3 regions of the Azospirillum brasilense genome follow, and region 1 is predicted to be linked to each of the others. Evidence: predicted binding sites of a transcription regulator. Region 1 holds the regulator's gene; each other region holds the start of a gene.
What was found. The regulator PhoB, encoded in region 1, activates phosphate uptake and scavenging genes when phosphate is short. The targets are predictions, from matches to a motif close to TNTCATAAAACTGTCA.
Positions count from the first base shown of each region.

Region 2: D3869_RS11440 (HesB/IscA family protein) is a predicted target of PhoB. The motif match lies at 6,614-6,629, and genes of this name have one in related genera.
Region 3: D3869_RS21220 (DUF47 domain-containing protein) is a predicted target of PhoB. The motif match lies at 3,603-3,618, and genes of this name have one in related genera.

Region 1 is NZ_CP032345.1:1,738,455-1,748,956, forward strand. It holds gene pstA (phosphate ABC transporter permease PstA) at 1-106, shown strand, start outside; gene pstB (phosphate ABC transporter ATP-binding protein PstB) at 144-929, shown strand; gene phoU (phosphate signaling complex protein PhoU) at 988-1,803, shown strand; gene phoB (phosphate regulon transcriptional regulator PhoB) at 1,835-2,539, shown strand; gene D3869_RS08440 (hypothetical protein) at 2,855-3,106, opposite strand; gene D3869_RS08445 (DsrE family protein) at 3,133-3,570, opposite strand; gene D3869_RS08450 (HesA/MoeB/ThiF family protein) at 3,596-4,384, opposite strand; gene D3869_RS08455 (hypothetical protein) at 4,460-5,269, opposite strand; gene cysK (cysteine synthase A) at 5,581-6,540, opposite strand; gene D3869_RS08465 (RrF2 family transcriptional regulator) at 6,616-7,071, opposite strand; gene dut (dUTP diphosphatase) at 7,071-7,565, opposite strand; gene coaBC (bifunctional phosphopantothenoylcysteine decarboxylase/phosphopantothenate--cysteine ligase CoaBC) at 7,562-8,818, opposite strand; gene D3869_RS08480 (sigma-54-dependent transcriptional regulator) at 9,099-10,502, shown strand, end outside.
Region 2 is NZ_CP032345.1:2,385,484-2,395,985, forward strand. It holds gene D3869_RS11405 (electron transfer flavoprotein subunit alpha/FixB family protein) at 1-34, opposite strand, end outside; gene D3869_RS11410 (electron transfer flavoprotein subunit beta/FixA family protein) at 74-925, opposite strand; gene nifW (nitrogenase-stabilizing/protective protein NifW) at 1,271-1,594, opposite strand; gene cysE (serine O-acetyltransferase) at 1,612-2,490, opposite strand; gene nifV (homocitrate synthase) at 2,504-3,649, opposite strand; gene nifS (cysteine desulfurase NifS) at 3,897-5,114, opposite strand; gene nifU (Fe-S cluster assembly protein NifU) at 5,118-6,035, opposite strand; gene D3869_RS11440 (HesB/IscA family protein) at 6,084-6,464, opposite strand; gene D3869_RS11445 (hypothetical protein) at 6,746-7,243, shown strand; gene D3869_RS11450 (hypothetical protein) at 7,344-8,117, opposite strand; gene D3869_RS11455 (nitrogen fixation protein NifQ) at 8,208-8,801, opposite strand; gene fdxB (ferredoxin III, nif-specific) at 8,861-9,154, opposite strand; gene D3869_RS11465 (CCE_0567 family metalloprotein) at 9,347-9,553, opposite strand; gene D3869_RS11470 (NifX-associated nitrogen fixation protein) at 9,564-10,028, opposite strand; gene nifX (nitrogen fixation protein NifX) at 10,033-10,434, opposite strand; gene nifN (nitrogenase iron-molybdenum cofactor biosynthesis protein NifN) at 10,482-10,502, opposite strand, start outside.
Region 3 is NZ_CP032346.1:1,589,566-1,600,067, reverse strand. It holds gene fldA (flavodoxin FldA) at 1-470, shown strand, start outside; gene D3869_RS21245 (DUF2023 family protein) at 506-865, shown strand; gene D3869_RS21240 (hypothetical protein) at 989-1,279, shown strand; gene D3869_RS21235 (AAA family ATPase) at 1,287-1,820, opposite strand; gene rraA (ribonuclease E activity regulator RraA) at 1,865-2,362, opposite strand; gene D3869_RS21225 (NUDIX hydrolase) at 2,420-3,484, opposite strand; gene D3869_RS21220 (DUF47 domain-containing protein) at 3,723-4,376, shown strand; gene D3869_RS21215 (inorganic phosphate transporter) at 4,381-5,388, shown strand; tRNA gene D3869_RS21210 (tRNA-Gly) at 5,516-5,590, opposite strand; gene D3869_RS21205 (ATP-binding protein) at 5,933-9,016, shown strand; gene D3869_RS21200 (ribbon-helix-helix domain-containing protein) at 9,081-9,389, opposite strand; gene D3869_RS21195 (hypothetical protein) at 9,621-9,815, shown strand; gene D3869_RS21190 (YcaO-like family protein) at 9,978-10,502, shown strand, end outside.

The DNA of each region.
Region 1 (10,502 bases):
CTTCACGGAGCGCACCTCCGCGGCGATCCTGATCCTGCTCGCCTTCCTCATCCTGATGAACGGCCTGGCCGTCTTCCTGCGCAAGAAATTCGAGAGGCGTTGGTAACCCCATGAGCGTCCAGACCCACATCCCGGCCACGGCCATGGCTTCGCGTCCCGCCGCCGGCATCCACGGCACCAAGATGGTCGCCCGCGACGTCAAGGTGTTCTACGGGGCCAAGCAGGCGCTCAAGGGCATCAACCTGGAGATCCAGGAAAACCGCGTGATGGCGCTGATCGGCCCGTCCGGCTGCGGCAAGTCGACGTTCCTGCGCTGCCTGAACCGCATGAACGACACCATCGAGAACTGCCGCGTCGAGGGGCTGATCGCGCTCGACGGCGAGGACGTCTACGGCAAGAACATCGACGCCGTGCAGCTCCGCGCCCGCGTCGGCATGGTCTTTCAGAAGCCGAACCCCTTCCCGAAGTCGATCTACGACAACATCGCCTACGGCCCGCGCATCCACGGCATCGCCAGCCACCGCGACGAGATGGACGAGATCGTCCAGACCTCGCTGCAGCGCGCCGGCCTGTGGAACGAGGTGAAGGACCGCCTGCGCGAGCCGGGCACCGGCCTGTCCGGCGGCCAGCAGCAGCGCCTGTGCATCGCCCGCGCCATCGCCGTCAGCCCCGAGGTGATCCTGATGGACGAGCCCTGCTCGGCGCTTGACCCCATCGCGACGGCCCACATCGAGGAGCTGATCGACGAGCTGCGCGAGAACTACACGATCGTCATCGTCACCCACAACATGCAGCAGGCGGCCCGCGTCTCCCAGAAGACCGCCTTCTTCCACCTGGGCGACATGGTGGAGTGCGACGACACCGAGGAAATCTTCACCAACCCGCGGGACGAGCGCACCCAGGGCTACATCACCGGCCGCTACGGCTGATCGCCGGCCTCTGATCCCCGGCACCGCCGCGACTCCTCCTCAGCGAAGGACGTGAAGCATGAGCAACGAACACATCGTGCGTTCCTTCGCGCACGAACTTGAACGCCTGTCCAACCTGATCACCCAGATGGGCGGCGTCGCCGAAGCGCAGGTGGACGCCGCCGTGAAGGCGGTGGCCCGCCGCGACGTCGCGCTGGCCGCCCAGGTCATGCAGGCCGACCAGCGCATCGACGCCTACGAGCGCGACATCGACGCCGAGGCCGTGCGCCTGCTCGCCCTGCGCCAGCCGCTGGCCCAGGACCTGCGCGAGATCGTGTCGGCGCTGAAGATCGCGTCGGACCTGGAGCGGATCGGCGACTACGCCTCCAACATCGCCAAGCGCTCGCTGGCGCTGGCCCAGGTGCCGGTGGTGCGCCCGGCGGTGGCCATCCCGCGCATGGGGCGGCTGGTCGAGTCGATCATGAAGGACGTGCTGGACGCCTACATCGAGCGCGACGTCCAGCGCGCCATCGCCGCCTGGGAGCGCGACGAGGAGCTGGACGACCTCTACACCAGCCTGTTCCGCGAGGTCCTGACCTACATGATGGAGGACCCGCGCAACATCACGCCCTGCACGCACCTGCTGTTCATGGCGAAGAACCTGGAGCGGATCGGCGACCACGCCACCAACATCGCCGAGACCATCCATTATCTGGTGGTCGGGACGACGCTGCGCGCGGCGCGTCCGAAGAACGACGGCAGCAGCTTCGCCGTGGTCGAACCGGGCGGTTCGGTCATGGATGCGGCCACGGAGTCGGTGGAACGGGGGCGAGTGGAACGGGGATTGCCGCGGGACGGCGGCCCGGATAACGATGGAGCGGGACATGCCGCGTGACGGCGAGACGCGCAGTGGGAGCGGGACAAGCATGAATTCGGCGCTGAAGCCGCTCGTCCTCATCGTCGAGGACGAAGCCGACATCGTGACGCTGCTGAAGTACAATCTGGAGAAGGAAGGCTTCCGCGTGAACGCCGCCACCGACGGCGAGGAAGCGCTTCTGCTGGCCGGTGAGCAGACGCCGAACATCGTCCTGCTCGACTGGATGCTGCCGCTGATGTCGGGGCTGGAGGTCTGCCGCCAGATGCGCCGCAACAGCAAGATGCGCGACATCCCGATCATCATGCTGACCGCCCGCGGCGAGGAGGCGGACCGCGTGCGCGGCCTGAATTCCGGCGCCGACGACTACATCACCAAGCCCTTCTCCCCGACCGAGCTGGTCGCCCGCATGCGCGCCGTGCTGCGCCGCTCGGCCCCCGGCATGACCGACGAGACGCTGCAGTTCGCCGACGTGACCATGGATCTGGCCGCCCACCGGGTGCGCCGGAACGGGCGCGACGTGCATCTGGGGCCGACCGAGTTCCGCCTGCTGCGCCACTTCATGCAGCATCCCGGCCGTGTCTTCTCGCGCGAGCAGCTTCTCGACGTGGTGTGGGGCCACGACGTCTATGTCGAGCCGCGCACCGTCGACGTTCACATCCGCCGCCTGCGCAAGGCGATGAACGAGGAGACGGAGATGGATCTGATCCGCACCGTCCGCTCGGCCGGCTACGCGCTGGACAGCAAGTCCATCTGAGGTGTGGGATACTTGGGGAACAACAGGGTCTTCACGGATTGCACGGATTTGAACACGGATTTCGCGGATTCTTCTTCATGCGTGCGCAGCGCGAGCCGGATCGATCAAGATGCGCGTAGCAAGCCCAAAAAAAATCCGTGTCATCCGTGCCTAAAGCGAACTTCCGTTCGCTTTAGACTCACATCGCCTCACTTGCCGGCGGGCTTCGGCCGCATGTGCGGCCGGGACCGCCGTCGCGGTCCAAAGCGGATTGCAATCCGCTTTAAATCCGCGAAATCCGTGTAAATCCTGTTGCCCACCAAGAGTCCAATACCCTTACCCCTCCAGCAGCCCCACCGCCTCCCGCAGGATCGCCACCTTCGGGCCGAAGCGCTTCGCCGGGTCGCTGTCCTCGATGAAGCCGATCATCATGCGCAGGGCGTGCGCCACCCGCGGGGCGAGATCGGGATGCGCCGTCACATGCTGCGCCAGATGGGCCAGCGCGTCGCGGTAGGGCCGGCCCTCGAAGCCCTCCGCGGCGATCGCCTCGAAGCGGTTCGCGTGTTCGATCACCAGACTGTGGTCCATTGGGCTGTGGTCGTCGGTCATCGCGCTCACACGAAGAGGATCGCGCCGGTCTTCGGCGCGTCGTTCAGGAAGGTGACGACGCCGCCGGTCTTCACCGGCACGTCGGCGCGCAGAGGGGCGCCAACAGGCAGGCCGAGCGCGCGCAACCCCATCTCGCAGGCCATCACCGTGACCTTGAGCATCACGCAGGCCTCCAGCAACTCCTCGAAGCCGGCCAGCCCGTTGGCGGTGAAGGCGGCGTCACGCTCCGCTGGGCGGCTGCCGTCGTCGGCGGGGTCCAGCCGGTGCCAGCCCGGCGTGCCGTCCGTGTCTGCGGCGAGCAGCGTGTTCAGCGCGCGGCCGGTGAAGAACAGCGTGACCTTGCGGTTGGTCGCCGCCGCCGCGCTGGCCATCACCAGGGCGTAGTGCACCCGGTCGAAGCCGCCCGCGAACAGGACGATGGACAGGGACTCGGGACCTTCCATGGGTCGGGGCTCTCCCAATCGCCGCTCAGTGGGCGGACAGGTCGTGGATGGTCGGGTGGGCGCCGCACAGCGGGCAGTCCGGGTCGCGGCGCACCGTGATGCGCTGGAACGAGGCGTGCAGCGTGTCCAGCATCATCAGGCTGCCCGACAGGCTCTCGCCGATGCCCATGATTTCCTTCAGCACCTCGGTCGCCTGGAGCGAGCCGACGAAGCCGGCCAGCGCCCCCAGCACGCCGCCTTCGGAGCAGGACGGCACCAGCCCGCGCGGCGGCGGTTCGGGGAACAGGCAGCGGTAGCAGGGGTGCGGGTCGCCAAGATGCGCCTTGAAGGTGGAGACCTGCCCGTCGAAGCGCAGGATCGCCGCCGACACCAGCGTCTTCTTCGCGAAGTAGCAGGCGTCGTTGAGGAGGAAGCGCGTGGCGAAATTGTCCGAGCCGTCGGCCACGATGTCGTAGCGCCCGATCAGGTCCAGCGCGTTGTCCCGGGTCAGCCGCGCCTTGTGCACCTCCACCGCCACGTCGGGGTTCAGCGCGCGGATGCGGGCGGCGGCGCTTTCCACCTTCGCCAGGCCCAGGCTCGATTCGTCGTGGATGACCTGCCGCTGCAGGTTGGACAGGTCCACCGTGTCGTCGTCGATGACGCCGATGGTGCCCACGCCGGCCGCGGCGAGGTAGAGCAGCAGCGGCGCGCCCAGCCCGCCGGCCCCGACGACCAGGACGCGGGCGCGCAACAGCGCCTCCTGCCCGACGCCGCCGACCTCCGGCAGGATGATGTGGCGGGAATAGCGGTGAAGCTGGGTGTCGGTGAAATCCATGATCCGCAGAATAGCGCGGAACGCCCCATGCCGCGCAAGTCCCCTCGCTTCAGGCCCTCGCCGTGGGCGGCGGCGTCAGGCGAGCAGGCTCATCTTGTAGGGCGTGGTCTTCGACGTGCTGGACGACTTGTTCGCATCCTCCGCCGCCCACTGCTTCAGCCGGGCCTCGCGCTCCCGCATGATCTTGTCGAACGGGCGTTCCTCGGTCGATTCGGGCGTCTTGGCGACCTTCTGGACGAAATTCAGCTGGTACGGGATTTCGCCGACCACGTTCTTCGGCGGGACGATCACCAGCTCATACTGGCCGGGTTCGACCTTGAAGCTGGGCTTCTTCAGCATGTCCTCGCCCGACTTCGTCGGGTCCATCGTGTCGCCGGAGGCCACGACCTTGCCCTCCTTGCTCATGAGGGCCCAGCGCGTGTAGGGCAGGGACATGTTGCCGACGAACTCGCCGCCCTGGGCGACGGTCAACGTGTGCTTCTGGACGCCGCTGTCGTTGCCGACGACGGCGCGGGCGATGCCCTTCATCTGGGCGCCGCTCCCCACCATCATGATGTTCTGGCGTTCGGTGATGTCCAGCGTGTACTCGCGCTCGTTCACCCCGCGGACGGCCTGGGAGATGACCGCGGTGTAGGTGCCGGGGCCGAGCTTCGCGCTGGTCTCCGCCGCCTCGTTCTTCGCCTTCGCCTCGGCGACGACCTTGTTGTTCTGGTCGACGATCTTGATGTTGGTGTTGATGTCGGAGATTTTGAAATTGAATTCGCCGGTCTTCGACACCGTGAACTGGCGGTAATCGGTGGATGCGAGGTTGGAGTCCAATTCGTTGGTGATGCCGCGGAACTGGAACCAGTTCATCGTCGAGGCATTCGGAATCGCGACGCCCATGGTGGTCTCCCCCGCTGGTCCTGTGCCGTCCGCTCCGCACCGTCGGGCGGCCGCGCCGCAAAGCCGCGCCGTCGCCTCAAAGGGCGGAGCCGCGCCGGCCGAAAGCTCCGGCGCCGACAGGTTAGATTACTAAAATCCAATCTTTTTGTCAAAGCGCCGCCTGACGCGCGGGCCGGGCACAAAGACTAGACAGGTCCCACTCTACAGCAGGATGCGCGACGGTGCAATATTCGCCGCCCGGTTGCGCGGGACAGCGCCCGGGACACGCCCTCCCGCGCCGGTGAACGGACGCGGGAGGGGGAACGCCGGTGTTACTCCAGCCCTTCGAACAGGGCGGTGGAGAGGTAGCGCTCGGCGAAGGACGGCAGGATCACGACGATCAGCTTGCCCTCGTTCTCCGGGCGGGAGCCGATCTCCAGCGCTGCGGCCAGCGCGGCACCCGAGGAGATGCCGACCGGGATGCCTTCCAGCTTCGCCACCTTGCGGGCCGTCTCGAAGGCGCGCTGGTTGGAGATGCGGACGACCTCGTCGATCAGGTCCTTCTTCAGGACGTCCGGCACGAAGCCGGCGCCGATGCCCTGGATCTTGTGCGGGCCGGGCATGCCGCCGGACAGGACGGGGCTGTCCTCCGGCTCCACCGCGATGGTGCGGAAGCCGGGCTTGCGGGCCTTCAGGACCTCCGACACGCCGGTCAGCGTGCCGCCGGTGCCGACGCCGGAAATCAGGAAGTCGGCCTTGCCATCGGTGTCCTTCCAGATCTCCTCCGCCGTGGTGTTGCGGTGGATCTCCGGGTTGGCGGCGTTCTTGAACTGCTGGAGCATGTAGGCGTTCGGATCGGTGGCGACGATCTCGTCGGCCCGGCGGATGGCGCCCTTCATGCCCTCCGCCGCCGGGGTCAGCACCAGCTCGGCGCCCAGCAGCTTCAGCATCTTGCGGCGCTCGACCGACATGCTTTCCGGCATGGTCAGGATCAGCCGGTAGCCCTTGGCGGCGGCGACGAAGGCCAGCGCGATGCCGGTGTTGCCCGACGTCGGCTCGACCAGGGTGGTGCGGCCGGGCTCGATGGTGCCGGCGCGCTCCGCCGCGTCGATCATCGCGAAGCCGATGCGGTCCTTCACGCTGGCCAGCGGGTTGAAGAACTCAAGCTTGCCGACGATCTGGGCCTTGGCCCCGGCGTCCTCGGCCAGCCGGTTGACCCGCACCAGCGGCGTGGCGCCGACGGTGTCGAGAATGCTGTCGTAGATCTTACCGCGAAACTCGGAACCCGGCATTTTTCACTCCTCCGGTGTGTGGTATTTTCCCACTTTCTACATCATGTGTAGAATTTAACCGTTTTCCGGGTGGGATTAAATCGTAAAATCGATGCGGTCTTCGGTCTCGCTCTCGACGCCGGCGGTGCGGGCGCGCAGGCAGAGATCCTCGATGGTGATGTCGTCGAGCTTCTTCATGCATTCCTCCTGAAGCTCGTTCCACAGCGGGCGCACCACCTTGTGCCCCAGGATGGAGCCGGCCGGCTCCTCGATGGGGTCGGTCGCGGTCTCCATGGAGCGGACGACCTTGACGATCTCGCCCAGCGTGATCCGCCGGCGCTCGCGGGCCAGCCGGTAGCCGCCGCGCGGCCCGCGCACGCCGGCCAGGACGCCGTCGCGGACGAGCTGCTGGAGAACCTGCTCCAGATAGCGCTTGGGAATGCCCTGGCGGCGGGTGATCTCGCCGGACTGAACGGGTTCGGTGCCGGCGTTGTAGGCGATGTCCAGCACTGCCTCGATCGCGAACATCAGCTTCTTGGAGATGCGGAGCATCAGTGCGACTCCTGCGCGGGGGAGGACTGGGTGAACTGGCCGGTGGAACCGAAGCCCCCGGTGCCGCGGGCGCTGTCGGGAAGCGCGGCCGACTCGGCCCAAGCGGCGCGCTCGTAGCGGGCGATCACCAGCTGGGCGATGCGCTGACCGCGCTCCACCGTGAAGGGCTGGTCGCCGTGGTTGATCAGGATCACCCCGACCTCGCCGCGGTAGTCGGCGTCGATGGTGCCCGGGCTGTTCAGCACCGTGACCCCGTGCTTCAGCGCCAGGCCGGAGCGCGGGCGCACCTGCGCCTCGTAGCCGTCGGGCAGGGCGAAGGCGACGCCCGTGGGGATCAGCGCGCGGCGGCCCGGTTCCAGGACGACCGGCTCCGCCAGCGCGGCCAGCAGGTCCATGCCCGCCGCGTGTTCCGTTGCGTAGGCCGGCAGGTCCAGCCCCGCGGCGTGGGCGAGCCGGACGATGGGAACGGGAATGGCGGATGCCGTTGCGCTCACGGAATGGTCTCCTGGGGGGCAGGGGGGGAAGGCGGATTGAAATGCCGGGCGATGGCCTCGGCCAGGCGGGCGGCCACGGCGTCCTTGCCCATGGTGGGCCAGTCTTCGGTGCCGTCGGCGCGGATCAGATGGACGGTGTTGTCGGACCCGCCGAAGGTCGTGGTGCCCGGCGACACGTCGTTGGCGACGATCCAGTCGCAGCCCTTGCGCGCGCGCTTGGCGGTCGCATACTCCACCACGTTTCCGGTTTCCGCGGCGAAGCCGACGACCAGCGCCGGGCGGCGCGGCCCGGCCTGGGACAGGGTCGCCAGGATGTCGGGATTCTCGGTCAGGGCCAGACTCGGCGGACCGCCGCCGTCCTTCTTCAGCTTGCGGTCCGATTCACCGGCCACGCGCCAGTCGGCGACGGCGGCGGCGCAGACCGCGATGTCCGCGGGCAGGGCCGACTCGCAGGCCGCCAGCATCTCCCGCGCCGTCTCGATGGGGCGCACGGTGCAGCCGGGCGGGTCGGGCAGGCGGGTCGGGCCGGTGACCAGCGTCACCTCCGCCCCCAGCCGGCGCAGCGCCTCGGCGATGGCGTGGCCCTGCTTGCCGGAGGAGCGGTTGGCGATGTAGCGCACCGGGTCGATGGGTTCCACCGTCGGGCCGCTGGTGACCAGGGCGCGCTTGCCGGCCAGCGGCCTGGGCGCGTCCAACTCCTCGAAATGGGTGGCGATGGCCTGGACGATCTCCATCGGCTCGGCCATGCGCCCGAATCCGTACTCGCCGCAGGCCATCTCGCCCTTGTTCGGACCGACCCGGCGCACGCCGCGCTTTTCCAGGAGCGCCAGATTGTCGCGGGTCGCCGGATGCTCCCACATGCGGACGTTCATCGCCGGGGCGACGAGCACCGGCTTGTCGGTGGCCAGCAGCACGGTGGCGGCCAGATCGTCGGCCATGCCGGCGGCCATGCGGGCCAGCAGGTTGGCGGTGGCCGGGGCGACGACCAGCAGGTCGGCGTCGCGCGACAGCTGGATGTGCCCCATCTCCGATTCGTCGGTCAGGGACCACAGATCCTGGTAGACCGTGTCCTCGGTCAGCGCCTGCACGGACAACGGCGTGACGAACTGCGCCCCGGCCCGGGTCAGGACCGCGCGCACGCGCACGCCCCGCTCCTTCAGGCGGCGGATCAGCTCCAGGCTCTTGTAGGCCGCGATGCCGCCCGCGATGACGAGCAGGATGCGCTTGCCGGACAGCACGGATGTTTCGGCCACGGGGGTCCGCCGCTCCTTGCTATGGATTTTGTAGAATTCAGATATTCCATCATGGCGTCCAGTACAAGCGTCCTTCGCTCATCCTCACAGCAAAACCGGTGTGAAATGCACATCCATGACCGGGTTGTGAAACCACGGATGGGATATTTCGTTGCGCGACCGCATTCCAGGTCTTTCGGCCACGGCCGGTCATCGCGTAGAGTGCATTTTTAAGGATTTGCTGATAACCAGTGCAATCCGACCCACTTCGCCGTGATTTTCTTTCGAATCCATACGGTCCATGCCCGCCCTCTCAACGCCAATCCTCCTCGTCGAAGACACGCCGTCGCTGGCCCGCGTCTATGCGGAGTTCCTGAAGAAGGACTGCAGCGCCGTCACCACGGTGGAGACGGGGGCCGCGGCGCTGGAGCAGCTGGCCGACGGCGTGCCGCGGATCGTGCTTCTGGACCTCCAGCTTCCCGACATGCACGGGATGGAGGTGCTGAAGCGGATCAGCGCCCAGGCGCTGCCCTGCGCGGTCATCATCATCACCGCCCACGGGTCGGTCGGGGTGGCGGTGGAGGCGATGCGCTACGGCGCCTATGATTTCCTGGTGAAGCCCTTCTCGGCGGAGCGGCTGACCGTCACCGTGCGCAACGCCATGGAGCGGCTGCGCCTCGCCCAGCTCGTCGACAGCTTCGAGAAGGACCTGGGGCGCAGCCGCTACCACGGCTTCCTCGGCTCCTCGCTGGCGATGCAGGCGGTCTACCGGATCATCGACAGCGCCGCCTCCTCCCGCGCGACGGTCTTCATCACCGGCGAGTCGGGCACCGGCAAGGAGGTCTGCGCCGAGGCCATCCACCGGCAGAGCCCGCGGGCCGACCGGCCCTTCATCGCCATCAACTGCGGGGCCATCCCCAAGGACCTGATGGAGAGCGAGATCTTCGGCCACATGAAGGGCTCCTTCACCGGGGCGGTGGCCGACCGCGAGGGCGCGGCGGCGCGGGCCAACGGCGGCACCCTGTTCCTCGACGAGATCTGCGAGCTGGCGCCCGACCTGCAGACCAAGCTGCTGCGCTTCATCCAGACCGGCACCTTCACCCCGGTCGGCGGCAGCCGGCTGGAGAAGGTCGATCTGCGCATCATCTGCGCGACCAACCGCGACCCCCTGCGCGAGGTCGAGGAGGGCCGCTTCCGCGAGGATCTCTACTACCGCCTGCACGTCATCCCCATCCACCTGCCGCCGCTGCGCGAGCGGGAAGACGACGTGCTGGAGATCTGCCGCCAGTTCCTGGCCGACTACACGCGGGAGGAGGGCAAGGGCTTCGTCCGCTTCTCCCCGGCGGCGGAGCAGGCGCTGCGCACCTACCACTGGCCGGGCAACGTCCGGCAGGTGCAGAACGTGGTGCGCAACATCGTGGTGCTGCACGACGGCGACACGGTGACCCCGGCCATGCTGCCGGCCCCGCTCGGCACCCCGGCGGGGGCCGCCGCCGCGCCGCCCGCCGCCAACGGCGGAAACGGGCATGGCGGCGGCCACGCCCCGGGCTCCACGGTCCACGCGCCATCCCCGAAGGCGGTGAAACCGCTGTGGGAGGTGGAGCGCGACGCCATCGAGGAGGCCATCGCCGCCTGCGACGGCAACATCCCGCGCGCCGCGGCCCTGCTGGAGATCAGCGCCTCGACGATCTACCGCAAGCGCCTC
Region 2 (10,502 bases), 650 kb from region 1:
ACTTGCGTCCCTGCGGCTTGCTTGGTTCGCTCATCGGGATGTCTCCGGCGGAGGATTCGTCAGGAACGGCGCGTCACAGCCCGGCGGCGGCGCGGGCGAGCAGCTCGTCGGCGAGTTTCGGCTGGGCGCCGAAGATGGCTTCGACCGCGGCGGCGGCCTGGGCCTCGGCGGTGGGGGCCTCGGCCTCGACCATCGTCGCCTTCTGGGCGCGCGGCTTCGGCACGAAGACCTTCGACACGACGGTGGGCGAGCCCTTCAGCCCGACCTTCGTCTCTTCGGCGCCGGTGGTGTCCTTGTTCCACGTCTTCAGGCCGTAGCGGGCGGCGCGGAACATGTCGTCCATCTTGCCGAAGCGGATGGTGTTCGTGCCTTCCAGCATCGTGATCATGCAGGGCAGGGCGGTCTTCAGCACCTGCACGCCGCCTTCGGAGCGGCGGTGCACGACGATCTCTCGGGCGCCCTGGTCGATCGATTCGATCTTCGTGATGTAGGTGAGCTGCTGGAAGCCCAACCGCGTGGCGATGCCCGGACCGACCTGCGCGGTGTCCCCGTCGACCGTCTGCTTGCCGCAGAAGACCAGATCGACCGTCTCCTCCTCCGACAGCTTCTTGATGGCGGAGGTCAGGGCGTAGGAGGTCGCCAGCGTGTCCGACCCGGCGAACTTGCGGTCGGTCAGCAGCACCGCGTCGTCGGCACCCAGCGACAGCGCCTTGCGCAGCGAGGTTTCGGCCATCGGCGGCCCCATGGTCAGGACGGTGACGCGGGCGCCGACCTTGTCCTTGATCCGCAGCGCCTCCTCCAGCGAGAAGAGGTCGAAGGGGTTGATGATGGCCGGGACGCCCTGACGCATGATCGTGTTCGTCACGGGGTGGATGCGGATCTGGGCGCTGTCGGGCACCTGTTTGATACAGACAACGATGTGCATCCCGGTCTCCTTGACATTCCGCCGCCTGTCGCGCGGCGTGGCTATGGTCCTACCAGCAAGCGGCGTGCCAGATTTGCGCATATGCGGTAAGTGTTTGAATTTGATTGGTTTTCCCTCTGTTGAGAGATTGTCGCAAAAACGACAAAGAACGGACGTGTCGGCTTCTCAACAGGGGCTTCCGCCCCGGCCGGACCGGACTCCCGACCCGGTCCGGCCTCTGTCGCCTACCGGACAAATCCGACAAGGCCGCACAAGGCGCGGAGGATGGCCGGATAGCGAAACGGCCCGCGGACGCTCGCCGGGGGCGGGTCCGCAGGCCGTTTTGGCGTTGAACGACGGAAGGGGTCAGGTCGGCAGCAGGGTGTCCAGCGGGACGAAACGGTCGGCCATCCGCTTGGCCTCCTCCTGGTGGACCTTGAAGGTCTTCTCGGCGATGGCGTTGGACACCACAAAGTCCTGGTAGGCGCGCTGCAGATGGGCGCCGTAGCGGGCGGCCATGCCGTCGTCGTCCAGCCCCTCCATGCCGGTGTCGGCCGACAGATAGTCGTGGAAGCGCTGCAGGATGTGCAGGCGGTTCACGTTCACCACACGCTGCTCGTAAGTGACGCCGAGGAAGCGCAGGAAGTCCTCCGCGGTCTCCAGATCCTCCAGATCGTCCTTGAAGCTCATGGCGGGGTCCTTTCCGTTCAGATGACGTAATGATCGGCGCGCGCGCCGGTGTCGTGGTTGGCGTGATTGCGGTCGCCGCAGGCGTCCTGGTCGCACAGGTTGCCGCAGCTCCGGCAGACGATCCCGTCGAGCGGCAGCTCGTCCAGCCGGATGGCGCTCAGCGGCGGGGCGGGGTGGAGCGGGGCGGGGCGCGTGGCCTCCTCCGCCGCGTGGGCCTCCAGCCGGGCCTCGATGCGGTTGATGTGGTCGATCAGGCAGGCGATGGCCTTGCCGACCGGGTCGGGCATCAGATGGTGGTCGAGGTCGATGCCGTGGGCGGCCAGCCGGCGCTGGGTGTCCGGACGGACGACGCGGCCGGGGATGCCGACCACCGTCATGCCCTCCGGCACGTCCTTGGTCACCACCGAGTTGGCGCCGACGCGGCAGTGGGCACCGACGGTGATCGGCCCCAGGATCTTGGCCCCGGACCCGACCAGCACGCCGTCGCCCAGCGTCGGGTGGCGCTTGCCCTTGGTCCAGGAGGTGCCGCCCAGCGTCACGCCGTGATAGAGCGTCACGTCGTCGCCGATCTCCGCCGTCTCGCCGATGACGACGCCGGCCCCGTGGTCGATGAAGAAGCGGCGGCCGATGGTGGCGCCGGGGTGGATGTCGATGTTGGTCAGCGCGCGGGCCAGATAGGACAGGAAGCGCGCCGGCCAGCGCAGACCCCGCCGCCACGCGGCGTTGGACAGCCGGTGGACCACCAGCGCGTGGATGCCGGGATAGCAGGTCAGCACGTCGAGGACGTTGCGCGCCGCCGGATCGCGGTCGAAGACGCAGGCGACGTCCTCGCGCAGCAGCTGCCACAGGCTGGTGTCCGTCATGGCGAGGTCCGGGTGGGCGTCGATCGCGGCCATGGGGTCCTCCGGATCACGAGGAGACGACATTCCAGCGGGTGGCGTCGTCGTGGAAGGCGCGCAGCTCCTCCGCCGTCGGGGCGCGCTTGGCGCGGGTGGCGAGGGCGCGGACCCGCGGCAGCACCGCCTGGGCGGTGGCGTCGTCGCAGGCGATGCCGAGTTGGCCGTAGGCCATCTTCACCCCCGCCGTGCCGGAATGCTTGCCCAGCACGATGCGGTGCTCGCGCCCCACCTCGGCGGGGTCGAAATTCTGGTAGGTGGCGCGGTCGCGCAGCAGCCCGTCGACGTGGATGCCGGCCTCGTGCGTGAAGACGGCGTCGCCGACGATCGACTTGTTGACCGCCACCGGTCGGTTGGACGCGCGCTCCACGAGGTCGGAGATCGCGCCCAGCGCGCGGGTGTCCACCCCGCAGTCCTGCCCGTAGAGCACCTTCAGCGACACCACCACCTCCTCCAGCGGGGCATTGCCGGCGCGCTCGCCCAGGCCGTTGACGGTGGTGTTGACGTGGGTCGCCCCGCCCAGCACGGCGGCCAGCGAGTTGGCGTTGGCGAGGCCGAGGTCGTCGTGGGCGTGGATCTCGATCTCCAGGTCGGTGGCCCGGCGCAGCCGTTCGATGCAGGCGCGCGTCTGGAAGGGATCGAGCACGCCCAGCGTGTCGGCGAAGCGGAAGCGGCGGGCGCCGGCCTCCTGCGCCACGGTCGCGGCGGCGATCAGGAAATCCATGTCGGCGCGCGAGGAATCCTCGCCGCCCAGGCTGACCTCCAGCCCGTGGTCGCGGGCCGTCTTGACCTTGCGTTCGATTTCCGCCAGGGCCCAGGCGCGGCTGCGCTTCAGCTTCTTGGTGATGTGGATGTCGGAGACGGGCATCGACAGGTTGACGGTGCCGACCTTGCAGTCCAGCGCCGCCTTCAGGTCGGTGTCGTGCATGCGGCACCAGACCATCAGCCGGGCTTTCAGCCCCAGCGCGGCCACGGCGCGGATGCCCTCGCGCTCCTCCGGGCCCATGGCGGGGATGCCGATCTCCAGCTCCGGCACGCCGGCCTCGTCGAGCGCGCGGGCAATGGCGATCTTCTCGTCGAGCGTGAAGGCGACCCCCGCCGTCTGCTCCCCGTCGCGCAGCGTCGTGTCGTTGATGATGGTGGAACCGGCCATCGGCATGACGTGAGCCTCGATGCGAATGCGTCGCGGTGGTTGCCCCCTCCCTGACCCTCCCCCGCTTCGCGGTGGAGGGGATTGAAGGCCCTCTCCTGCGAAGCGGGGGAGGGAGGGGACCCACGCATTGGGGAGGGTGGGGGCAACGGAGCCAGGGTGTTGTGTCGCAGACCGGGCCGGGGAACCGCGTCCCGGCGGGTGTCGTCGGGCGGGTTGCCGGGGCACGGGCCCGGCCCGGCCTGCGATCTCGGTGTTACGAGTAAACCGGGGCGAACTCCTTCGGTGCGCCCGCCTGCGACCAGTAGGGCGACAGCGAGCGCAGCTTCGCGATGATGCCGGGGACCACCGCGATCACCCGGTCGATCTCCTCCTCGGTCGTCTCGCGCGACAGGGAGAAGCGGGTGGCGCCGTGGGCGGCGGTGTAGGGCACGCCCATCGCCCGCATCACGTGGCTCGGCTCCAGCGACCCGGAGGTGCAGGCCGATCCCGACGAGGCGGCGATGCCGGCCTCGTTCAGCAGCAGGAGGATCGCCTCGCCCTCGATGTACTCGAAGGCGACGTTGCAGGTGTTGGGCAGGCGGTTGGCCGGGTTGCCGGTGACGAAGCAGTTGGGAACGGCGGCCAGGATGGCCTGCTCCAGCTTGTCGCGCAGCGCCTTCACCCGCGTGTTCTCGTCGGTCATGTGCATGAGCGCGAGCTGTGCGGCCGCCCCCAGCCCGACGATGCCCGGCGCGTTCTCCGTGCCGGCGCGGCGCGAGCGCTCCTGGTGGCCGCCGCGCAGCATCGGGCGGAAGCGCAGGCCGCGCTTGACGTAGAGCGCGCCGATGCCCTTGGGCGCGTGCAGCTTGTGGCCGGACAGCGACAGCATGTCCACCGCGCTGGTGGCGAGCGTCATCGGGATCTTGCCGACCGCCTGCACCGCGTCGGTGTGGAACACCGCGCCGGCGGCCTTGGCGAGCTGGGCCAGCTCCTCGATCGGGAAGATCGTCCCGGTCTCGTTGTTCGCCCACATGATCGAGACGATGGCGACGTCCGGCCCCAGCGCCGCCTTGTAGGCGTCGAGGTTGAGGTTGCCCCGGTTGTCCACGCCGATGCGGTGGACGGTGTAGCCGCGCTTCTTCTCCAGATAGTCGCACAGCGCCAGCACCGCGGGATGCTCGACCACGCTGGTGACGATGCTCTTCTTCTTCGGATAGGCCTCCAGCACCGACAGGATGGCGGTGTTGTCGCTCTCCGTCCCGCCGGAGGTGAAGACGATCTCGCTGTCATGGGCGGCGCCGAGGAGCGCCTGCACCTGCTTGCGCGCCCATTCGATCTTGCCGCCCACCGCGGCGCCGAAGCCGTGCATGGAGGAGGGGTTGCCGAACTGCTCGGTGAACAGCGGCAGCATCTCCGCCAGCACTTCCGGATCGACGCGGGTGGTGGCGTTGTTGTCGAGGTAGATTCCCAATTGGACGGTGTTCGCGGTCATGGCTCAGGCCCCCACCGGCAGGAGGGAGGCGGGCTTGACGCGGACGAACTCACCCAGCGCCTCGACCAGCTTGGCCTGCACGCCCATCATGGTGCCGGCGGACTGCGAACAGCCGGAGCAGGCGCCGGTCAGGCGGACGTAGATGTCCTTGCCGTCGATGTCCACCAGCTCCACGTCGCCGCCGTCGCGCTGGATCTGCGGGCGCAGCTCCTCGATGGCGAACATGATCTTCTGCATGCGCTGCACGTTGGTCAGCTTGGCCGGGGCGGCCTCGGCCTTCGGGGCCAGCGGCTTGATGGCGTCCAGCCCGACCGTGCCGGGGGCGTGGGGCTTGGGCGGGGCCAGCGCGCCGGTCTTGGCGAGCACGGCCTCCAGCACCTCCTCGATCTTCTCGTGGCAGGTCTGGCAGGAGCCGCCGGCCTTGGTGTAGTGGGTGACCTCCTCCAGCGTGGTCAGGCTGTTGACGGTCACCGCGCGCTCGATCATCGCCGCGTCGATGCCGAAGCACTTGCAGACCAGCTCGCCTTCCTCGTGGTCGTCGACCCACTCCTCGCCCTTGAAGTTGGCGATGGCGGCGCGGAGCGCCTCGGCGCCCATGACCGAACAGTGCATCTTCTCCGGCGGCAGGCCGCCCAGATACTCGGCGATGTCGCGGTTGGTGACGGCCAGCGCCTCGTCCACCGTCTTGCCGATGATCATCTCCGTCAGCGCCGACGAGGACGCGATGGCCGAGCCGCAGCCGAAGGTCTGGAACTTCGCGTCCTCGATGACCTGGCTGTCGGGGTTGACCTTCATCATCAGCTTCAGGGCGTCGCCGCAGGTGATCGACCCGACCTCGCCCACGGCGTTCGCCTCATCCAGCGCGCCGGCGTTCTTCGGGTTGAAGAAGTGTTCCTTGACCTTGTCGGTGTAGTTCCACATGACGCCTTGCCTTTCCCGCGTTACCGGGTGGGGGGAGAGTGTTCGGGGTTAGTGGGCGGTGCCGCAGCCGCCGGCCGCCGGCGCGGAGGAGCAGCTTCCCCCCGGCCCCGCCGAGAAGGACTTGCCGCAGCCGCAGCTGCCCGTCGCGTTCGGGTTGTCGAACTTGAAGCCCGCGCCCTCGACCCCTTCGACGAAATCGACCACCACGCCGGTCAGGAAGGGCTGGCTGGTCGGATCGACGAAGATCGTCACCGGGCCGAAGGTCAGCACGGCGTCTTCATCGCCCGCCGTGGCCTCCAGCCCCATCTGGTACTTCATGCCGGCGCAGCCGCCGTCGGCCACCGCGATGCGCAGTCCGGCCGCGGCGCCGCCGGATTTCGCCAGCACGCGCTCCAGGGTGTTCACCGCCGCATCCGTCAGGGTCACCATGTCTGCCGCCTCCAAATGCTCCGTCGGGCATGCCGACCGATCCTGGTCGTAGGATCAGCAAGCAGCGTGCCAAACTATAAGCTATTGATTTTCAATGATTGTCAGGTCGGCCGGCTGACGCCTTCCCGACAATTGTCGGGTCGGGGCCATGTCGGGTTTGCGACATCCTGCGACGAAAGGACGCACAATTGTTTTATGGTCTTTTGCGAAACCCGCTTGCGGCCCATACAGGATTGTCGGTCGGGCGCACGGTTTCGCGAAACAACGGAAGGGGGCGGGTGATGGAGCGGCCGGTCGAATTGCGGATGTCCAACGGGCGCATGGCCTTCGGCGAGGTGCCCGAGCACATCGACGAGAAGCTGCAGGAGGCGGTGAAGGCCCGTCCCGACGCCGCGGCCTGCGAGGCCCTGCTGTGGGAGGCGCACCGGATGGGGCCGCGCGTGCTGCCGGTCTTCTACGCGCTCTATAAATTCTACTTCAACCGCAAGCGCTTCGCGGACGCGGAGCGGGTGGCGACGATCGGGCTGGACGCCGCGGCGCGCGAAGGCGGCTATGCCGGGGACTGGCGGAGCCTGCGCGCGGACAGCACGGATTGGACGAAGGAAGGGCCGCCGCGCTTCACCCTCTTCACGCTGAAGGCGCTGGCCTTCATCAGCCTGCGCAGCGGGCGCGTGGAGGAGGCGAGGGGCATCCTTGCCAAGCTGGCCGAGATCGACCCGCAGGATCAGGTCGGCTACGGCGTCATCGCCGCTCTGGCCCGCGGGATCGAGACGGAATAGGGGAGGGTTTCCGTCCGGTTGCCCATAAAGGGCCCCATGAAGGTCCCCGTGCGGGATGACACCGGCCAACGCGCGTGGAGGAATGTCATCCCGTGACGGTTCAGCCCGTTCTGCCGACAATCATCAGCCGGGTGACGGCCTTTGTCTGGTCGCCGATGGCTTTGACGATGGAGGACAGAGGAACCGTGATCTGCCACCCCGCCGTTGGATCGCGCACCAGAGCCCACGGCTCGAATTCGTTGCCGATCAGCCGGGAATAGACCGCGTCCACGATGATGTAGTGGCCGCCGACCGTGTAGATGTAGGACTCCTTCATGATGGCGCCGGATGTGATCCAGGCCTCGACCCGCTGCTCGTCCTTGCTGTCGGAGCAACCGTTCGCGTCGATCACCAGCTGCCAGGGGCTTCCCTCGAAATACTCTTCCGCTTCAATCACCAAATCGGTGTCGCTCTTGAGGGATGGCAGATCCTGCGTGCTTATGTAACGCTCTGCATTCCAGAAATTGTTGTCGAGCCCCAACATCGCGGCGCAGGTGCTTCCGCAATTGTTTCTGCCGATTTGCTGAAGAACCCAATAGCCGATTTTGGTTTTGAACGCGGCTCCCGCCACGTATTTGTATGTCTTCTTTTCTTCAAAATCAAACTCATCCATCAGCAGTAATTTTGCTGCAACGGTCGCATCGATGGTTAGTGTTTGGTAGTCGTCCATGCTGTATTTTTCGGGAATGTACCAACGGAATTGCAGGTTCGTTAATCGAATGAAATTCTCTTCGGTGAATTCCTCCCAGCCGCCTTGCTTGTTCAAGGCAAAGTACGGCAACCGCCCCAAAATGTTGTTGTAGCCGGCGATGTTCCGGTTTTCGCTCTTCCGCATGGTCGTCCGCTCCGTGGATTCACCATATCCGGCTCGGATCATGGCTGTTGACTGGACGACGCGTCGGGGAAGGCTGTGAACGGCAAGCTTCTATTCGGCGGCTCCGAAACAGACCGCTTCGGCGCCGCAATCGCGGCAGACCGGGGCGCCGCAGGGGATCAATCCATCCCGCGCGCAGAGGAAACGAAAGAGAAAGACCTTCCACCGCGTGCCGGTGGCGTTGAGGAGCGCCAGGGATTCGAAATGGCGCTCCATCAGCGCCGCGAGATGGCTCGGGCCGGCCAGCCCGAGGTCCCGCCACAGCTCGCCGTCGTCCAGCATCGCCCGCGCGACGATCGCGGCGAGCCATTCCTCCTCCTCGATGCCCAGCGAGCGGTGGGCGAGCAGGAGAGCGGCGATGTCGTCCACCTCGCCGCGAAGCAGCGGGGGCAGGAGAGCGGTGGGGGAGCTGTCGGGAACCGGCAGGCCGGTCGCGAAGGCGCCGGGAAAGTAGCGGTCGAGAAGCTGGCCAAGCGCCCGGTCGTCGAGGCCCAGCGCGCCCGGACCCGCCGGCCAGCGGCGGGCCAGGATGCAGGCGAACAGATGCGCGTCGAAGACGTTGCAGCGTCCCTGGCGGTCGGTCAGCCAACGGTACAGCTGCGTGGTGTCGCCCGCCCCCGGCGGGGCGGCGTGCAGGATGCCCATGGCGTGGGTCCTCCGGGGGCGGGCGGCCGTCAGGCCGTCGTCGATAGTGAGGGCGGCCCTCAGGCCGCCTGGGGCAAGTGGGTGATGCAGTTCTTGGAGCAGACCTTGCCGCAGCTTTCGCAGCCGATGCAGTTGCCGGCGTTCTTGACGCTCATGACCTTCTTCTCGGCCTCGTCGTCGAAGGCGTCGACGATGTCGCCGTCCTCGGTGATGCCGATCAGTTCCAGCACGTCGCGGCCGCAGACCTTGAAGCAGCGGCCGCAGCCGATGCACATCTTCTGGTCGACGCTTTCCACGAATTTCGGCGTCCAGGCGGCGCCGCCGCGGGTGGTGCCGGTCACGAACTCAGCCATCGTCTGCTCCTCAATCGGGCTTGGTGTGGGGGTGTTTGTTGGAGTGCGCGCGCTGCCGTTGCCCCCACCCCGGCCCTCCCCCGCTGGGCGGGGGAGGGTGCCTTCTGCGAAGCGGCGGCAGTCCCCTCCCCTGCGAAGCGGGGGAGGGTCAGGGTGGGGGTAAGGTGTCCAAACAGGCGTTCAAGCAAGCGTTCAGGCGGACGCCTTCTCCAGCGCCTTCAGCTCGGCGCGCTTCTCGGTCAGGGTCTTGTAGGCGTCGTAGGTCTCCTGGGCGACCTGGAGGATCGACTGCCAGTTCTGCGGCAGCTCCTCCGACAGGTCGTGCAGGTCCATCTTCTTCTGGGTCGCGCGGGCGTTGAGCTTCTTGACCTCGTCCTTCAGGGCGTCGATGTCGGACATGGCGGAATCCTCATAGATCGGCGACGTCGGGATATTTGCGGATCAGCGCGACGGCCTCCTCGACGATCTTGGCGCCGTCGGCGGCCAGCTTCTCCAGCGACGGGAAGCCGAAGCGGTGGACGTCGCGCAGATGCTTCGACACCACGACCAGCCGGCCGGTGGTCAGCACCATGCGGCCGAAGCCCTCGTGGCTCATCTTCATGATGGGGGAGGCGATGTGGCCGGTCTGCTTCTCGACCGTGATGCCGACGGCCTTGTAGAACAGCTCCAGCCGCCACAGCGTGTCGGGGTCCGGGTCGCCCATGATCGGGATGGCGGCGCGGGCCTCCTTGTCGAGGATGAAGGGGGCGAGGATCGTTTCGTCGCTCTTGCCTTCCCAGGCGCCGTAGCTGTCTTCGGCGCGGAACAGCATGACCAGGGTTTTCAGGAAGGCCTCGGCGAGATCGCTCCCGGCGGCCACGGCGGTGTCGGTCATGCTCTCAATCCTCCTCGTCGAAGGCCAGCTCCTGCGGCTGGCCGGCGTTCAGGGCCTTGCGCAGCCAGGGCGGCGGGTTGCCGTTGATGGTTTCGACCAGACGGTCGAGCAGCGTGGTGATGCTGTCCGTGGCCTCCACCTTCACGGGGTGGATCTTCTTCGCCACCACGCGGGCGGCGGCGGAGGCGCCGATCGCCGACAGGTAGACGATGGCGCAGTCGGCCAGCGCGTCGAGCTTCGGGATCAGCTTGTCCTCGTTGCCGTCCTCGAACATCGAGCCGCCGAACTGGCAGGTCTCGACCATCGTGTAGCCGGCCTTGTCCACCTCGTAGACCACGATGTTCTTGGCCCACCCGAAATGCGCATCGACGTGCTGCATGTCCTGGGTGCAGAAAGCGACCTTCATGGAACCTCCTTTGCGGGGTCGGCCCTCCTCGGCCTGACCCACCACACTCAGCCGGCGCTGCATCCGCA
Region 3 (10,502 bases), on a different replicon from region 1:
TCATCTATGGCTCCGACGGCGGCGCGACCAAGTCGGTCGCCTCGCGCATCGCGAAGAAGATTCAGGGAAAGACCGTCGACATCGCCCGCGCCTCCGCCGCGGATTTCGAGAATTGCGACCTGCTGATCCTCGGCGCGCCGACCTATGGCGTGGGCGATCTGCAATGCGACTGGGAAGCCAACTTCGGCACGCTGAAGGCCGCCAACCTGAACGGCAAGAAGGTCGCCCTGTTCGGCACCGGCGATCAGGTGACCTACCCGGAGTCCTTCGTGGACGCCATGGGCACGCTCTACGATCAGGTGGTGGCGCAGGGCGGGGTCGTCGTCGGCTTCACCGACACCACCGGCTACGAGCATTCGGGCTCCACCGCGGAACGCGACGGGCGGTTCGTCGGGCTGGCGCTCGACCAGGACAACCAGTCCTCCCAAACCGACAAACGGATCACCGCATGGATCAGCCAGCTGGCGTGATGCCCCATGATGGGTTGACCCATGATGGGTTGGCCATGCCCGTCCACCTGCTCGGGCACCATCTGTACGAGTACAGCAAGGGCGTCCGGCCCATGGTCATGATGACGCTCAGCACGCGGGACGCCGACGCGGTGACCCGCAAGCTGGCGGAGCGGTTCGTCGACTACCACGTCCAGACGGTGACGGAGGCCAAGGTCAACGTCTTCTTCGGCCACCCGGCCTGCGTCGCGATGGTGCGGAGCGTGGTGCGCAAGCCATTGAATCAGTTGACGCCGGAGGAGGATTTCATCCTCGGCACGCTGCTCGGCTACGACCGCGAGCAGCAGTGCCGGCGCTTCCTGGCCATGGCGCAAGCCGGAAGGGAGGGGGCCGGGCGGGACGGGGCGGTGTCCTGATCCATCCGTCGGGACACCGTCTCCACCATCCGGAAAAAGGCCGTTTCGTCCTCGACAGGCCGGACCGCCGTCGTCCAGACTGCCTCCCCAAATAGAATGGAAAACAACCAAAGGGAGGCAGGGATGGCGGCGGCTCCGTCCGGGATGATGTTCGAGAATCCCACGAACGGCCAGCGGGAGGCGGTGACCAACCGCGAGATCCTTTGGGCCTTTCTGCTCGGCCCCGTTTACTTCGCGAAAAAGGCCGAGTGGCTGCACGCCGCAATTCACGCGGCCCTGATCCTCATCTCCATCCCACTGTGGCCGGTCGGCGCCCTGATGACCCTGGGCGTCTGGGTCGGCTACGCCTGCGCGGCGCCAACGATCCTGGAATACCGGTACCAGAAGATGGGGTGGGAGAAGGTGGCGGGCTGACTCCACCTCACGGACGGCGCCCGCTTTCGTGGAGCGGGTGGCCCGGCAGAATCGCCAGAATCGCCGCGACGCAGGCGTCGACCTCACGCCCCGCCGTGTCGATGACGGCGTCCAAACCGTCCCAGGGCTCGTATTCCCGCCCCCTCACCGCCGCCCAGGAGGGCGGACGGTGCCCGGCGATGTCACTTTGACGGGTTTCGACCCGGTGCCGGTGCTCGACCGGGTCCGAGCACACAACCTCCACCTCGACCAGCCGCACCCCGGCCTGAAGCGCCGTGGCGCGCCACGCCTCGCGCGTGATCCGGACAGGGTTGACGCAATCCGCGATCACGGTGGCACCCAGCCGTAGATTATCGCCGGCCAGGGCGTAGGCGACCACATAGCCTTGCGGACCGACAGCCTCACCGTCGGCGCCGCCGGCCATGCGAATCGCCTGCTCGATCGTATCGATCCGCAGATGAAACGCGCCGAGCCGGCGCGCCAACACACGGGCGATGGTCGTTTTGCCGGTTCCAGGCAGCCCGCCGAAGACGATCAACATGCGCCACTCTTTTCAGGGCCGGAGCCTGCCTCGTTCCACACCCGTCACGCGGTCGTGCCGAACTCCTCCGGAGTCAGCACCAGCACGCCGTCCTCGTCGGCGAAGACGAGATCGCCGGGATTGATGCGGATGCCGGCCAGCGTCACCGGCAGATCCTTCTGCCCCTCGCCGTTGCGGACGGTCTTGCGCGGGATCGCCGCCAGCGCCTTGATGCCCAGGTCCAGCGTGGCGAGCACCGCGGCGTCGCGGACGCAGCCGTGGATGACCACGCCCTCCCAGCCGTTCTTCACCGCGTCCTTGGCGATCAGGTCGCCCATCAGGGCGGCGCGCAGGCCGCCGCCGCCATCGACCACCAGCACCTTGCCCCGCCCCGGCGTACCCAGCAGCTCCTTGACGCGGGAATTGTCCTCGAAGCACTTCACGGTCACCGCGGCGCCGCTGAATTGGCGACGCCCGCCGAAGTCGCGGAAGACGGGATCGGCGACGCGGGCGGTCTTCTCGAACCGGTCGTAGAGGTCGCAGGTGCTGTCGAAATCGGTCATGCGGTTTCGCTCCCCTTCTTTGGCTTTGACGGCAGGATACCCCCATTGCAGGGATGGTCAATCCTCCGGGGCGGCGATGGCCCCCGTGCTGGTGCGTTCCAGGATGGCGCTGCGGCGGAAGCGGTACAGCTCGGCGGGGCGCCCGCCGGTCTGGCTCTCATACTGGCCGGTCGGCTCCACCAGCCCGCCGGAGATCATCAGGCGCCGGAAATTCTGCTTGTGCAGCCGCTCGCCGGACAGCGCCTCCACCACCTGCTGAAGCTGGTGCAGGGTGAAGGTCGGGGGCAGCAGCTCGAACACGATGGGGCGGTATTTCAGCTTGCCGCGCAGCCGCTCCAGCGCCGTCGCCAGGATGCGGCGGCCGTCGCGGGCCATCGGGCGGCCCAGCGCGCGGGGCATCTCCAGCCGCACCGTCCGCTCCTCCACCCCCGCCCGGCGGGCCAGGTCATGGTCGCGGAACGCCTCCACCACCAGCCCGGCCTCGTAGAGCAGCTCGTAGCGCTCCAGCACCCGCTCGGAATCCCACTCACCGCCGTCCAGCGCGAAGGCCATGCGGGCGCGCTCGCCGCGGCGGGCACGGGCGGGCTCGTCCGGGGCGGCGGCGACCCAGCGGGCGAGCGCCGGACGGATCACCGAATCGAGCAGCGCCGGCGGCGACTCGCGCCAGTCCTCCCAGGGAAAGAACTCGTACAGGCCGCGCCATTCCGCCCCGTCGATGCGCAGCGGCGCCTCGCGCAGCAGGGCCAGATAGCCGACCACCAGCGAGCGCGGGCCGCCGAACAGCTCGTGCGGGTCGCGGTGGCGGTCGCCGAAGCTGTAGAGCTGCTCCACATAGCGCAGGGTCAGCCCGGCCGCGTCCTCCGCCACCGCGCGCAGGCCGTCCTGGAGGGTGCGGAAACGTTCGGGATCGAAGGGGGCGCCCGGCAACGCGTCGCGGTGGGGCGGCGGCTCGTCGCCGCGGCGGTGCGATTCGGGGATCTCGAAGCCGCTGCGCACGGTCACCACGCGCGGCTCGGCGCCGTTCGCCGAGGAGACGCCCACCGAAACGATGGCCGCGGTCAGGCCGACCTGTGTTCCCGGTCCGCTCTGTGTTTCCAAGCCGATCTGTCTTTCCCCCGCCACGCGCCACCCACCTCCCCGCTGCCGATCCGTCGGCGGCAGGATAAGCGGCCCGCCGCGGCAAATCACCGGTCTTTCCGCCGGGCATCCCCGTGAAATCTCGCCGCAAGCCGGCCCGGCATGACACTTTTGTGACTCCCCACGGGCGCCGGGGATGTTACACCAGCCGCGACGCTGAGGCTCGCGCGCGTCCGTGCGGGGGCCCCGGCAGTGCAGGCCGGCGTAAGTTGGAGAACCACGCATGCTGAATTTGTTCCGGGCCCTGATGCCGCGCGAAGAACGGTTTTTCGACCTGTTCGCCGACCATGCCCGGACCGTCGCAACGGGCGCGGACGCGCTGCGGGCGATGATGGCCAGCGGCCAGGACCTGGAGGAGCGGTTCCAGACCATCCGCCGGGTCGAAAGCGAGGCCGACGCCATTGAGAGGAACATCCAGCTCGCCGTCCACCGCACCTTCATCGTGCCTTTCGACCGTTCGGACATCCAGGAACTCGGCAAGCGGATGGACGACGTGCTCAACCTCATCGAGGAGACCGCGCGTCACCTCGTGGAGGCGGGCTTCATCGACTACACGCCGGAAATGCACGCGCAGGCCGACGCCATCGTGCGCTGCACCGCCCGGCTGAGCGCGGGCATCCCCCTGCTCCGCGACATCCCCAAACACGTCGAGCAACTCCACGCGATGACCGCCGAGGTCTCGCGGATCGAGAGCGAAGGCGACCGGCTCCTGCGCGAGGCCAAGCACCGGCTGCGCGACGAGAGCGGCGGGCTCGACGCCCCCATCACCCACCGCCACGCCCTTCAACGCGAGATCATCGAGCTGCTGGAACGCGTGCTCGACGCCTGCGAGGACGTGGCCGACACCATCGACGGCATCATCGTCGAACAGGTCTGATCCCATGGAAGCCGCTTCCCTCGCCCTGCCCATCCTCATCGGGCTGATCGGCGTCGCCCTCCTCTTCGATTTCCTCAACGGGCTGCACGACGCGGCCAACTCCATCGCAACGGTCGTCTCCACCCGCGTGCTGAAGCCGCGGACCGCCGTCGCGATGGCCGCCTTCTTCAACTTCATCGCCTTCCTGTTCTTCGGGCTGCATGTGGCGACCACCATCGGCACCGGCATCGTCGGGGCGGGTGTGGTCGATCCGCACGTCATCTTCGGCGCGCTGATGGGCGCCATCGTCTGGAACGTCTTCACCTGGTGGCTGGGCATTCCCTCCAGTTCCTCCCACGCGCTGATCGGCGGGCTCGTCGGGGCCGGCGTGGCGAAGGCCGGGCTGGACGCCGTGGTGGTGTCCGGGCTGGCGAAGACCGCCGCGGCCATCGTGGTCTCGCCGGTGGTCGGCTTCCTGCTCGCCAGCGTGATGATCGTCGCGGTGTCCTGGCTGTTCCGACGCAGCACGCCCTTCGCGGTCGACCGGCTGTTCCGCCACATCCAGATCGGCTCCGCCGCGCTCTACAGCCTGGGGCACGGCGGCAACGACGCGCAGAAGACCATGGGCATCATCGCCGTGCTGCTCTATTCGCAGGGCATGCTGGGGGAAACCTTCCACGTGCCCTTCTGGGTGGTCATCACCTGCCAGGCCGCGATGGGGCTGGGCACGCTGTTCGGCGGCTGGCGCATCGTCAAGACCATGGGGTCCAAGCTGACCGACCTGAAGCCGGTCCAGGGCTCCTGCGCGGAGACGGGCGGGGCCATCACCCTGTTCGTCGCGACGTGGCTCGGCGTGCCGGTCAGCACGACCCACACCATCACCGGGGCCATCATCGGCGTCGGCGCCGCCCGCCGCACCAGCGCGGTGCGCTGGGGTCTGGCGCAGGGCATCGTCATGGCCTGGGTCATCACCCTGCCGGCGACCGCCATCGTCGGCGCGCTCTTCTACGAGCTGTCGCTGGCGCTGTGGTGACGGACCCGGTGGAGCCGGCGGGCTGAAAGGCCCGCCACACCGGCTTCCGCCCCGACGACACAGAGCGCTGAACGCGAAAAGGGCGGCCCGCGAGGCCGCCCTTTTTCGTACCATCCGCACTGGACAATGGAGCGGGCGAAGGGATTCGAACCCTCGACCCCAACCTTGGCAAGGTTGTGCTCTACCCCTGAGCTACGCCCGCGCCGCTCCAGCGGAGGAGCGCCCGTATACGCCCCGGCGACGGCCAAGGCAAGCCCCTTTTTTCACGCGACGCCAATCCGGGCGCCGCAACACGGCGGGAATGCCGGGGAGGCTGGGCCGCCGCTTGCGGATTGCATGAGAAAGCATACCAACATATGTTAGGCTGCCTCGTTCAGAACAAAATTGCCAATGCGTTGTTTTGAATGTCTGCGCATTTGAATTTGTTTCCTCTAACATGCCGATGACGCTCCGCAGGGGGGCTTCGATGGCCGGAACGGACATGGATTTGGGCGGACCGCAACCGATGCCCATGGCGGCGCCTCGGGAGGTGGCGGGCCGGCCCGTGACCGCGCCCGACTCCGCGCCCGACCTTGCGCGCACCGCCGAACCATCGGATGGCGCAGCCGCCCGTCGCAACAGCGCGGAACGCAAGGTCGTCACCGTCCTGTTCGCCGACATCGTCGAATCCTCCAGCATGGTCTCGGGCCGCGACCCGGAGGAGGCCGACCAGACCCTCCTCACCATCCTCGAGGTCCTGACCGACGCGGTCGAGCGCTACGGCGGCACGGTGGCCCAGGTGCTGGGCGACGGCATCATGGCGGTGTTCGGCGCCCCCTCCGCGCTGGAGGATCACGCGTTGCGCGCCTGCCTCGCCGCTCAGGACATCGCCCGATCGGCCATCGATTCCGACGAGTTCAAGGTGCGGATCGGCATCAGTTCCGGCGAGGTCGTGGCCCAGATCATCGAGACGGGCGTCTGGACCGACTACCGCACGGTGGGCGAAACCGTGCATGTCGCCGCCAAGCTGCAGCAGCGGGCGCAGCCCAACAGCGTTCTGCTGAGCCGCGAGACGCTCGACCTCGTGCCCAAGGGCCTGACCGTCCGCCCGGCCGGAACGCTGCGCCTGTCCGCCACCGCGGAGCCGGTGACCGCCTTCTCCCTGGAGGCGGCGCGGGCGATGCGGCGCACGGCGATGGACCTGCTGTCCGCCGAGGGCACGCTGTTCGTCGGGCGCAAACCGGAATTGGCGGTGCTGACCGGCGCGCTGCGGCAGGCCGAGCGGGGCCGCGGCGCCTGCGCCGTCCTGATCGGCGAGGCCGGCATCGGCAAGTCCCGGCTGACCGGAGAGCTGATGCGCAGCCCGGAGGCCGCGGCTTTCACAACTACTATTTGGCCGCAGTTCCCGATCCGCCGCCTGGGCGACCCCGACGACCTGGAGGCGGCGGCCCGCTGCCTCGCCCTGTCGGTCTGCGGGGCGGCGGATGGCCCGGCCTTGGATGGCCCGACATTGGACGGCTTGGCGGTGGCGCGCCTGACCGCCGCCGCGACGCGCAACGGCGGCGAACTGGCCGGCGAGGCGATGCGGGAACTGCTCGGCCAGCCCTCCGTCCACCCGCTGTGGCAGGGGCTCGACCCGGCGCAGAAGGCCGACTTCAGCGTCGAAGGGCTGGTCGCGGCGATCCGCGAGCTGTCCGCGGAGCGCCCGCTGCTGATCCTTGTCGAGGACGCGCACTGGACGCGCGGGCTGACCAACCGGCTGCTGGACGCCCTGGCCGAAGGGGTGGAGGACGCCCGGGTCTTCGTTCTGGTCACCTCGCGGCCGGACACGCCGGGCGGCTGGACCGTGCCGGATTCCGCCCACGCCATCGCGCTCGAACCGCTGGAGCCGCTGCAGGCCGACGAGTTCCTGGACCATTGGCTGGGCCACAGCCCGTCGCTGGCCGACCTGAAGGCGCGAGTCGCGACGCAGAGCCAGGGCGTGCCGCTCTATCTTGAGGAATCGCTGCGCACCCTGGAGACCACCGGGGTCATCGTCGGCAGTCCGGGCCGCTACAGCCTGGGCAAGACCGACGCCCGGATGGCCCTGCCGGCCACGGTGCACGGCCTGCTGGCCTCACGGATCGACGCGCTTGAGCCCGGGCCGCGGCGGGTTCTGATGCACGCGGCGGTGATCGGCACCTCGGTCGACCTGGGCCTGCTGCGCGCGGTGTCGCCGATCCCCGCCGCCGACCTGCCGGCCGCCCTGGCCCGGCTGGAGCAGAGCGGCTTCTTCGCGCGCTCCCGCCTGCTGCCGAACCTCGAGCTGACCTTCCGCCACGCGCTGGTCCAGGAGGTCGCCTACGCCACCCTGACCAAGCGGGAGCGCCAGCCGCTGCACGGGCGGGTGCTGCACGCCCTGCGGCGGCGGTCCGACCGCAACCTGCCCAACCGGGCGGAGCTAATCGCCCATCACGCCTTCTACGCCGAGGATTGGCCGCTCGCCTGCGCCTACGGGCGCCGGGCCGGGCGCCGGGCCGAGATGCGCTGCAAGCATTTCGACGCCGGGCGCTTCTATGAACAGGCGCTGAAGGCGCTGGACCATCTGCCGGACACCCGCCGCAACACCCAGCGGCGGATCGACCTGTGGATCGGCATTCCCCTCGTCCTGCTGCCACAGGGGCGCCAGTTGGCCGGCGACCCGCTGGAGGAGGCGCGGGACATGGCGCTGGGCATCGACGACCGCATCCGCTACGCCCGCGCGACCTCGCTCAAGGCATCCTTCCAGTGGGTCTACGGCGTGCTCGACGGGGCGATCGCGCTCAGCCGCAGCGCGCTCGACCATCTGGGCAACCAGGGAACGAAGGAGCTGCGCATCCAGGGGCTGATGCGGCTGGGCGGCATGCTCGTGGACAAGGGCCATTTCCCGGAAGCCCAGGAGAAGCTGGAGCAGGCGCGCAGCCTGGCGCTGGCCCACGCCCCCCATGCGCGCTTCGGCCTGACCGCGGTGGCGGTCGCCATCACCGCCGCATACCAGGGACGCTGCCTCGCCGAGCTGGGGCGCGACGACGAGGCCGTCCAGGTGATGCTCCACGCGCTCGACATCGCGGAAGAGGTCGGGCACGCCTTCTCCGTGTCGTCGGTGAAGGTCCATCTGGCGTTGGTCCACATCATCGGCGACCGCTTCACCGAGGCTCTGCCCCTGCTGAAGGACGCCGTCACGATCACCGAGGCGACGCGCCTGCACATCTTCCAGCCGATCACGCTGGGCGCGCTGGGCTACGCCATCGCCCGCACCGGTGGCGCCGCGGAAGGCGCACGGCTGCTCAACGCCAGCCTGGAACAGGCGCACATCCTAAACCACTCGCTGCCCAGGCCGCGCATTCTGAACTGGATGTCCGACCTCGCCCTGGAGACGGCCCAGCACGACACCGCGATCGGTTGCGCCGCCAAGGCGCTGGGCATCGCGACGGACGCCGGGCAATTGTCCGAGCAGGGCTGGTCGCACTTCGCCCTGGCCCAGGCCTTCACCGCCGTCGGCCAGCATCGCGAGGCCATGGAGCATCTGGCGGCTGCCGAGACGATGAGCCGCCAGCTGTCCATGATCCCGCTCGCCGACCGTTGCCGGGCCTTCCGCCGCTGCCTCGCCGCGTCAGGCCCAGTGACCTGATCGGATGACCTGAACGGGTGACCTGATCCGGGCGCCGTGATCCTGCGGGCGCCGCCGTGGAGCGTCAGGCCACCAGCGTGGTGGCGCCCGCCGCGGTGCGGCGGAAATGGTTCAGCACATAGACCCGGACGCTGGTGGCGAAGGGGATGCCTTCGGTCCGGCTGTCGTGGATGTCGGCGCACAGCGCCTCCAGCGACTTGCCCTGGGACTTGGCGATGTCCTTCAGCCCGTCCCAGATCGTCGCCTCCAGCCGCAGGCTGGCGCGGCGCCCCCCGATCGTCAGCGAGCGCGTCACCACGGCGGGCGGAGCCGCGAGCGAGCTGAGGTCGGCCATCTCGTCGAGGCTGCGGGGAATGCGGCGGTCCAATTTCATCGGTACGCTCCTGTCTCGGCTGGCCGGTTCTCGGCTTGGCGATTTTTTCCCGGGTCACCGGAATTTTTCCGGGACTAAACATGCGTGTGTGCGCGTGTAGGCGATTTTTACCCGGCGCCGGGGCGTTCGGCATGTGAAGTTCTTCACAGTCCGGACGGGTCACAGCGGCCAAGGTTTCGACATACCGCAGTATTCGCGGTTCCTCGAAACCCACGCCCAGGAGCTGTTCCCATGACCGCCATCATCGACCAGACCGCCCTCATCCGTGGTGCCGACGGCCGTCTCTTCGCCGTGACCGCCCAGGGCGTGACCGAGGTCGCCGAGCAGGCCGCCGAGCTGACCGCCGCCGCCCGCATCGGCGACCGCCGCGCCTTCAACAGCGACGATCACGAGGCCGCCCGCCACGCGATCACCCCGGGCCTCTGACCGGCGGGGCGCACCCGCCAGGGCCCCATTCGGGCCTGATCTTCGGGCCGTGGCGACCGGCGTTTTCCCTGGCCGGCCTGCCACGGTCCCCGCCCGCTCCCTCGTCCTTCGCCGGTTCCCATCCGGCTCGCCACGGGCATTCCACGGCGGAGACCCTCTCCCATGCCCCTTGATTTCGTCCGCGGCATCGCGCGGGATCCGGCCATGTCCGACCAGCCGCTGAAGGTCCACACCACCGGAACCCACCGGATCGCCACGCCGGACCAGACGCTGGCCCGCGTCGCCCCCTTCCTTCCCGTCATGGGCATCACGCGGGTGGCGAACGTCACGGGGCTGGACCATGTCGGCATCCCGGTCGTGATGGTGACCCGGCCGAACGCGCGCTCCATCTCCGTCGCCCAGGGCAAGGGCGTGACGCTGGCCGCCGCCAAGGCGTCGGGCGTCATGGAGTCGATCGAGAGCTACCACGCCGAACGCATCACCCTGCCCCTGAAATACGCCAGCTACGACGAGCTGCGCTGGACCCACCGGGTGGTGGACGTGACCCGGCTGCCGCGGCTGTCGACCAGCGCCTTCACCCACCACACCCCGATGCTGTGGATCGAGGGCGACGACCTGCTGGGCGGCGGGCGGACGTGGGTGCCCTTCGAGACGGTGCATCTGAACTTCACGCTGCCGATGCCGCCG